Regions from separate parts of the uncultured Porticoccus sp. genome, predicted to be linked through region 2. Evidence: riboswitches for the same ligand, from Rfam matches in the RefSeq annotation. Region 2 holds a riboswitch; the other holds the start of a gene.
The links. A riboswitch is a leader RNA that binds a small molecule or an ion and turns the genes downstream of it on or off. The one in region 2 is predicted to bind cobalamin.

Region 1 (4,217 bases), on a different contig from region 2:
GCCAGAAAGAAAACCACCGCCTATGTTTGTAACGACTGTGGTGCGGATTACACCAAATGGCAGGGGCAGTGCCCCGACTGCGGTGCATGGAATACGTTGACTGAAGTGCGTCTCGGCGCTGTTGTCACCTCGGGTAGCCGCAGTGGCGGTGGCTTTGCCGGGGCTGCCGACGGTGTGGTGAACACGCTGGCGGAAATCGATCTGGCCGATATTCCCCGTATCAGCGCGGGTAGTCAGGAGCTGGATCTGGTGCTGGGTGGTGGGCTGGTGCCCGGATCCTGCATTCTGGTGGGTGGCGAGCCGGGCGCGGGCAAAAGCACCTTGCTGCTGCAAACCCTCTGCAAACTGGCGGAGAGTCAGGTGGCGCTCTATGTCACCGGTGAAGAATCCCCGCAACAGGTCGCCATGCGGGCCCATCGCCTGGGTCTGCCGGTCAACCGGTTGCAGATCATGGCGGAAACCTCCGTGGAAACGGTCTGTGCCACTGCCGCGCGAGTGCAACCGAAGATCCTGGTGGTTGATTCCATTCAAGTCATGCAGCTTGAAGAAATCTCCTCGGCCCCCGGCAGCGTTTCGCAGGTGCGGGAATGTGCCGCGATGCTGGTTCGCTACGCGAAACAGACGGGCACAGTGCTGTTGCTGGTGGGTCATGTCACCAAGGATGGCAGTCTGGCCGGTCCCAAGGTATTGGAACACATGATCGATTGCTCGCTGATGTTAGAGGGGACCAGCGACAGTCATTTTCGCACCCTGCGCAGTCACAAAAATCGTTTCGGTGCGGTCAATGAGTTGGGCGTGTTTGCCATGACCGACAAGGGGCTGCGCGAAGTGGCAAACCCGTCTGCCATCTTTTTACAACGGGGTGATGAGGTGGCTTCCGGCAGCGTGGTCATTGTGGTCTGGGAGGGCACCCGGCCCCTGTTGGTGGAGCTGCAGGCGCTGGTGGATGACAGTCACCTGAGCAATCCGAGGCGCGTGACCGTGGGGCTGGAGCACAATCGCCTGGCGATGCTGCTGGCGGTGTTGCACCGTCACGGCGGAATCATGGTCGGTGATCAGGACGTCTTTGTGAATGTGGTGGGTGGTGTCAAGGTATTGGAGACCAGTGCCGATCTGGCGCTGATCCTGGCGGTTATTTCCAGCTTCCGCGACCATCCGCTGCCCCGCGATCTGGTGGTCTTCGGTGAGGTGGGGCTGTCCGGTGAGATCAGGCCGGTGCAAAACGGTCAGGAACGACTGCGAGAGGCCGCCAAACACGGCTTCACGCGAGCGATTATTCCCTTTGGCAATGCCCCTCGCCAGCCGATTAGGGGGATGGAGGTGATACCGGTGCGCAAGCTGACCGATGCGCTGGATGCCCTTGGCTAATGCCTCCCTGCCCGCGTCTCTCATGCAAAACCCAAATTGACTTTGCCCGGCTCCGGGCGTAAATTCCTCCACCTTGCTTAGGCAACAGGTTCTCGACGCAGCGTTCAGTGCGTCGAGTGAAACGGGAAGTCGGTGCGCTACATGACGCCAGTCAAAGGCAAACCCGACACTGCCCCCGCAACGGTAATTGAGTGAACCCGCAGTACGGGTTCAAAAGCCAGATCACACAGCCACTGTGCATATGCATGGGAAGGCGATCTGGCAGGGGAAACCGCTCATGAGTCCGGAGACCGGCCTGTCGCTACGCAAACGAACCACGGGGTGTGGTTGCGTTGGTGTCGACAGTTTTTCTGTTCCATCGCCAATGATAACTCCGTGGACTGATCTCACTCAGCACGCGTTCGGGGTCGAACGCCGGAGACCTGTCAATGAAAAAACGTCCCTCCGCCAGTTGCCTGGCACTCCTTGTCATTTCCTGTGCCAGCGCTCAGGCCACAGAAACAGCAATTGACGCTGAAACCGGTAAGAATAATCTTCAGGAGGTCGTGGTCACCGCGTCTCTGGCACCGGTTCAGTTGCAGCAGACCGGTAACGCCATTCATGTTATTTCCGCCCGGGATATCGAAACCAGTGGCGCCGCTGTAGTCAGTGACCTGTTGCGCGATGTGCCCGGTGTCGCCATCAACCGAAGCGGCCCGCTCGGTTCCACGACCCAGTTGAGAATGCGTGGTGCCGAAGGCAACCATGTGCTGGTGTTGGTGGATGGCGTAGAAGTGAACGATGGTGGCCAGGCCGACGAATTTAACTGGGCTCATATGTCCACCGCCGGAATCGAGCGGATCGAAGTGGTGCGCGGTGCACAGAGCGCCCTTTGGGGCAGCGATGCGGTGGCGGGGGTGATCAATATTATTACCCGCCAGACGGAGGAGCCCTTTCAGGCACAGGTCTTCTCCGAGGGCGGTAGCCACGGCATCAATCATACCGGCTTTACGCTCGGGGCCAGTGTCGGAACGGCCCACTTCAATCTCAGTGGATCACACCTGTCATCCGACGGCGACAACATTTCCCGTTCCGGCAGTGAAGATGACGGTTATCGCAACAGCACCCTTAATCTTAATGCCGGCTGGCGACCGCTGGACAACCTGGGACTGTCCCTGACGGCCCGCCAGACAGAGGGCGAAAATGAATTTGATGGCATTGATGACCTGATCACCGGTTTGCCGGAGGACGGCGATCTTGAGTCGGATTTCCGTCAGCGTTTTATACGCGCCCAGGCGGATTTGTCCCTGCTGGATGATCGCTGGCAGCATCGGGTCGCTCTGGCGGTCAGCCGCCACAACAATGAAAACTATACCGATGGCGAGAGCACTGGCTCGAACGCCACGCGAAAAAAACAGTACAGCTATATCACCAGTTTCAGTTGGGATGAGCAGGCCCAGCGCCTGTCGCTGCTGCTGGAACGGGAAACCGAGGATTTCCGCCAGCGAGGCCCGATTCTCTTTGGCGACCCGAATCAGAACCAGAGCCGCGAAACCGACAGTGTGGCACTGGAGTACCGGGTGGTGCTGTGGGATGACCTGACCCTGGGTGCCAGTGTGCGTCACGATGACAACAGCGAGTTTCAGAATGCCTACACGCGGCGCTTTGATGCCAGTTACCGCATCCCCGAATCGGCCACGCGTTTGCGTGCCAGCTGGGGCACAGCGGTGAAAAATCCCACCTTTTCAGAGCGCTTTGGCTTCTATACCAACTTTATCGGCAACCCCGATCTGCGTCCGGAAAAATCCACCAGTTGGGACATGGGTGTCGATCAGTCGCTGTTTGATGGCCGCTTGATGCTCGGCCTGACCTATTTTCGTGCCCGCCTGGAAAATGAAATCAACGGGTTTGTCTATGATCCGGTTGCCTTTGCCTTCACCGCAGAAAATGTCGATGGTAACAGCGACCGGCAGGGTGTGGAGCTGACCTTTGATGCCAGCCTGACACAGACCCTGTCCCTCAAGGGCAGTTATACCTACACGGATGCCACCGAACCTAACAGTGGCGGCCGGGATGTGGATGAATTGCGCCGCCCGCGCCATCTCGGTAGCACCACGCTGAACTGGCAGGTGGCCGAGCGCCTCAATATTGTCCTCAATGCCCAGTACAATGGCCACCAGGATGACCAGTATTTCCCGCCTTGGCCGCAGCCTTCGGCGCGTGTTGAGCTGGATGACTATACACTGGTGAATCTGAGTGCCCAGTATCAGGCGAGCAAATCACTGACCGTTTATACCCGGCTGGAAAATCTGTTGGATGAGGATTATGAGGAAGTTTTTGGCTATGAGTCGCTCGGTTTTGGCGCCATGGTCGGTGTTCGCTACAGTTTCAACCAATAAGTCACCGGATCAGGAGGGCAGGTTGTCGTGACCGATTTGAGCAGACCCGGCAAAACCCGGGTGTTGTTGTCTTGGAGCAGCGGCAAGGATTCCGCCTGGACACTTTATCAGTTGCAGCGGGATCCCACCGTGGAGGTTGTCGGGTTGTTGACCACCTACAATCAGGCATTTGCCCGCTCGGCCATCCACGGTGTTCGCTTGACCCTGGTGCGCGCCCAGGCGCAGGCTGCCGGGTTGCCGCTGGTTGAAATTCCTCTGCCGTGGCCGTGCAGCAACGAACAGTATGAGCAGGCCATGCGTGCCGGGCTGGATGAAGCCATGCAGCGATTCGTACCGGATGCGATTGCCTTCGGCGATCTGTTTCTGGAGGACATTCGCGCCTACCGCGAAAGCCGTATGGCGCAGACCGGACTCGACGTGCTGTTTCCAATCTGGGGCACGCCGACGGATCAGTTGGCCCTGACCATGATC
Region 2 (4,217 bases):
TCCAGCGATTTCAGGGAGTCGATGGGCAGTACATTCTGATCCCACAGGGATCCTTGATAGCTTTCGTAGCGGCCGCGCTGTTGCGCCAGTAGCGCCGAGGCACGGATCGCATGGTAGCTGATCAGCTCCATGGACTGGTCGGCAAAATACACGGCTTCCACGCTGGCGTAGGGCAACTTCAGGGCGTAGAGCGCGTCCTGGAACCCCATCAGGCCGAGACCCACCGGGCGATGTTTCAGATTCGATTGCCGGGCCTTTTCCACAGCGTAGTAGTTAATGTCGATGACGTTGTCGAGCATTCGAACCGCAGTGAAAACCGTCTGTTCCAAATGTGCCTGATCGAGTCGGCCGTCGCGAATGTGGTTGGGCAGATTGATAGAGCCGAGATTGCAAACGGCGATTTCCCGCTCATTGGTATTCAGGGTGATTTCCGTACACAGATTGGAGGAGTGCACCACGCCCTGGTGTTGCTGGGGAGAGCGGATATTGCAGGGATCCTTGAAGGTAATCCAGGGGTGACCGGTTTCAAACAGCATGGACAACATTTTTCGCCACAGCTGTGTGGCGGGCACGGTTTTGTGCAATGGGAGCTTGCCGTCCCGGGCCAGTTGTTCGTAATGGCAATAGCGCGCCTCAAAGGTCTTGCCGCAGAGATCGTGTAAATCGGGCACATCCTCTGGTGAAAACAGTGTCCAGGACTGATCCTCGATCACCCGCTTCATGAACAGGTCGGGAATCCAGTTGGCGGTATTCATGTCGTGGGTGCGGCGACGCTCGTCGCCGGTGTTTTTGCGCAGCTCCAGAAAATCCTCGATGTCCAGGTGCCAGCTCTCCAGATAGGCGCACACGGCGCCTTTGCGCTTGCCGCCCTGATTGACCGCCACGGCGGTGTCGTTCACCACCTTGAGAAAGGGCACCACGCCCTGGGACTCGCCGTTGGTCCCGCGAATGTGGGCACCCAGAGCCCGCACCCGGGTCCAGTCGTTGCCCAGGCCACCGGCCCATTTGGAGAGCATGGCATTGTCCCGGATACCCTCATAGATGCCGTCCAGGTCGTCTGGAACTGTAGTGAGGTAGCAGGAAGAGAGCTGCGAGTGCCGGGTGCCGGCATTGAACAGGGTGGGGGTGGAAGGCATGTAATCAAAGCATGACATCACCTCATAGAACTCGATGGCGCGCTGGTCGGGATCATCCTCCTGCAGTGCCAAACCCATGGCTACCCGCATGTAGAAGCTCTGGGGCAGCTCCAGGCGCTGTTTGTCCCGGTGCAGGAAGTAGCGGTCGTAGAGGGTCTGCAATCCCAGATAGGTGAACTGCCGGTCGCGCTCCGGCTGCAGGGCGGCACTGAGGCGTTGCAGGTCAAAGTTGAGCATGGCCTCGTCCAGCAGTTCCGCCTCGACGGCCCCGCGAATCCCCGCCTGAAACAGGGCGGCATAGTCCTGTTCACTATAATGGCCGGACAGGCTCTGGTGACAATCAAGGGCCAGGATGACTTCTTCCCAGAGCTGCTCCAGCAACAGATGGGCACAGGCGTGGGAATAGCCCGGGTCTTTTTCAATCAGAGGGCGTGTTGCCATCACCATGGCAGTGGTCACTTCCGCTGCTTTCATTCCCCCGTAGAGGGTGCGACGAATCTGGGCAGCCAGATAGTCGGCGTCCACATCCTCAATGCCCCGGCAGGCGCGCTGTACCCGCTGGTCCATGTCTGTCAGGTTCAGCATCACCTTCTTGCCGCTGCTGTCGACAACCGGCAGTTGTTCGCTGGGTTCGGCATGAGTGGGCGTGGCAAGGCCAGCGGCACTGCGGTTCTGATGGTGTTGCTCCCGATACAGCACATAGGCGCGGGCCACCTTGTGGCACTCACTGCGCATCAGACCCAGCTCCACCAGATCCTGAATTTCTTCGATATGCACACTGCCGCCCGCCGGTAGTCGCTTTTGCAGGCGTTCGATAATTTCCCGGGCAATGGTGTTGACAGTCTGTTTGACCCGCGCCGAACCGGATGCTTCCTGGCCCTCTACGGCAAGGAAGGCCCTGGTCATGGCGATGGCGATTTTTGAGGCATCGAAGGGCACGGCCTGGCCAGTGCGCTTGATCACTTTAAACGGTATGTCTGTAGCGTGTGGGGGCGGCGTGTCCTGCCCGCCAGGGGTGAAGGGTTGGCTGTTCATCATGTCATTCCTGTCGATTTATGCGCGAAATCTTCAGGCTTCGCCAATCGGCGGACGGACAAAATACAACATGGCGGCACGGTGGGGCATTGGTTCCCCGTATGCAGCTGGTGTCCTGAATCGCGAAGACTGAAGCCTTGTTTGCTGGCAGGTCTTCGGACTCAGGGGCATTGCGCATGAAGTTGCGCTGCCTACGGCGACGGCTTCCCGTTCAATTGAACAGTGCCTCGGCGGTGCCGATGTCGCGTTCGTTCCCCATTACCGCTGCGCGTCAGTTCCGGATTTTCACCGGATTCCCTTTTCAGGAAGGCTCATCAAACACAAGATGTGCCAATCCAACCAGCTTTTACGAGCATATCTTGTGTATTTGTGCATGTAAAGTGGTTTCCTGTCCGTTGGCGAATGGAATGCCATGGTCTAGGTCGTCCGCCCAAGGCTGCGACAATTTGTCGCATTGACTGGATGCCGGTGAGCCCCAATTATGCTGCCCCTGAATTCGAATCACTTTCATTTAGATTCGGGCTGGGGAGAAAATGAAAAAAGAAATTCGCTGGACTTCTGTCTTGGCCCTTCCATCCCTGTTCTGTCTTTCAGTGATCTCTGCTCACGCGGAAGACGGTGGCGTCGAAGTGGCCATGGAAACCGCCGCGGCAAGCCTGGAAGAAGTCAAAATCTGGGGTAAACAACCTTCCAGTCGCGAGGCGGGCTATACCAACCCAACCAGTGTATTGACTCGGGAGGATATGGCCAGTATCAACGTGGCGACCACGGAAGATCTGGTGAAATACGAGCCCAGCCTGGTGATTCGTCGCCGCTTCATCGGCGATGCCAACGGTACCCTGGGGATCCGCGGTTCCAACATGTTCCAGACCAGCCGCTCAATGGTGTTTGCAGACGGCGTGCCGCTGCACTATTTTCTCGAGTCACGCTGGAACGGCGCGCCGCGCTGGACCCTGGTGTCGGCCAGCGAAATCGCCCAGGTGGAAGTGGTTTATGGCCCGTTTTCCGCCGAGCACAGCGGCAACGCCATGGGTGGTGTGGTGTTGATCGAAACGGCGATTCCCCAGCAACGGGAGTTTCATGTGGATTGGTCATCCTTTGTCCAGTCCTTTGATGAATACGGTTTCGACGATGATCTGTGGGGACGCAAGGGTTTTATTTCTTTCGGCGACAAAATCGGCGACCTCAGTGTTTACCTCTCTTACAACCGTCTGGAAAACGATTCCCAGCCCCAGTCTTTCTACTATGGCAGTACCAGCGGTTCGCTGGCACCAACTGCGGTCAGTGGTGCAATAGGGGGCGAAGACGACAGAGGCGCAGACCAGTGGTATTTCGGTGATACCGGGATGGTTAAAACCACCACTGACAACTACAAGTTCAAGGCCGGGTATGACCTTGGTGACTGGTTTGCCCTCTTGAATCTGGCCTACGAGGATCGCCGTTCGGATAATGATTCCGCTAATAGTTATTTACGGGATATCGATGGTAATACTATCTGGGGCGGCCACGTAGTTCAGAATGGTGAGCCGTTTTTTGTCCCAGGCAGCCGACTCAATGTCAGTGAGCAGGAGCGCCGCAGCCTTTCGGTGGGGTTGCGCCTGAAGGGAGATTTGACCGACAGTCTGTCAGTGGAAACCAATCTCAGCCACTTTGCCATTATTGCGGATGAAACCCGCAGCTCTGCCCTCAATCCTGCCCACCCAGACCATACTCTGGCTGGACAGGTGCTGGATTACGGCGACACCGGTTGGCAAACTGCCGATCTCAAATTCACTTTGCATGAATTTGGTCTGGACGGCATGCAATGGGTGACGGGCCTGCGCTACGAAACCTACGAACTGAATACCACGGTCTATAACGCCGATAATTATGTTGCCGGCGACAGAACCCGGGCCACCAGCCGTAGCGGTGGGGAGACCAGGATCGCCGCGGCGTTCCTGCAGCTGAACTGGGATATCGATGCGCACTGGTCCACTTCTCTGGGTGGGCGCTATGAATCCTGGAAAAGCAGTGATGGTTATTTTTCGGACGACGATGCCATGACAC

Region 1: linked by a shared signal. The riboswitch ahead of AACZ64_RS08010 (TonB-dependent receptor) and the one ahead of AACZ64_RS09075 (ribonucleoside-diphosphate reductase subunit alpha) in region 2 are both predicted to bind cobalamin.

The regions. Positions count from the first base shown of each region.
Region 1 covers NZ_CAXBHS010000007.1:86,168-90,384, forward strand. Annotated here, with positions in the region: gene radA (DNA repair protein RadA) at 1-1,368, shown strand, start outside; cobalamin riboswitch at 1,438-1,682, shown strand; gene AACZ64_RS08010 (TonB-dependent receptor) at 1,797-3,746, shown strand; gene AACZ64_RS08015 (adenine nucleotide alpha hydrolase) at 3,774-4,217, shown strand, end outside.
Region 2 covers NZ_CAXBHS010000008.1:125,200-129,416, forward strand. Annotated here, with positions in the region: gene AACZ64_RS09075 (ribonucleoside-diphosphate reductase subunit alpha) at 1-2,174, opposite strand, end outside; cobalamin riboswitch at 2,300-2,530, opposite strand; gene AACZ64_RS09080 (TonB-dependent receptor) at 2,705-4,217, shown strand, end outside.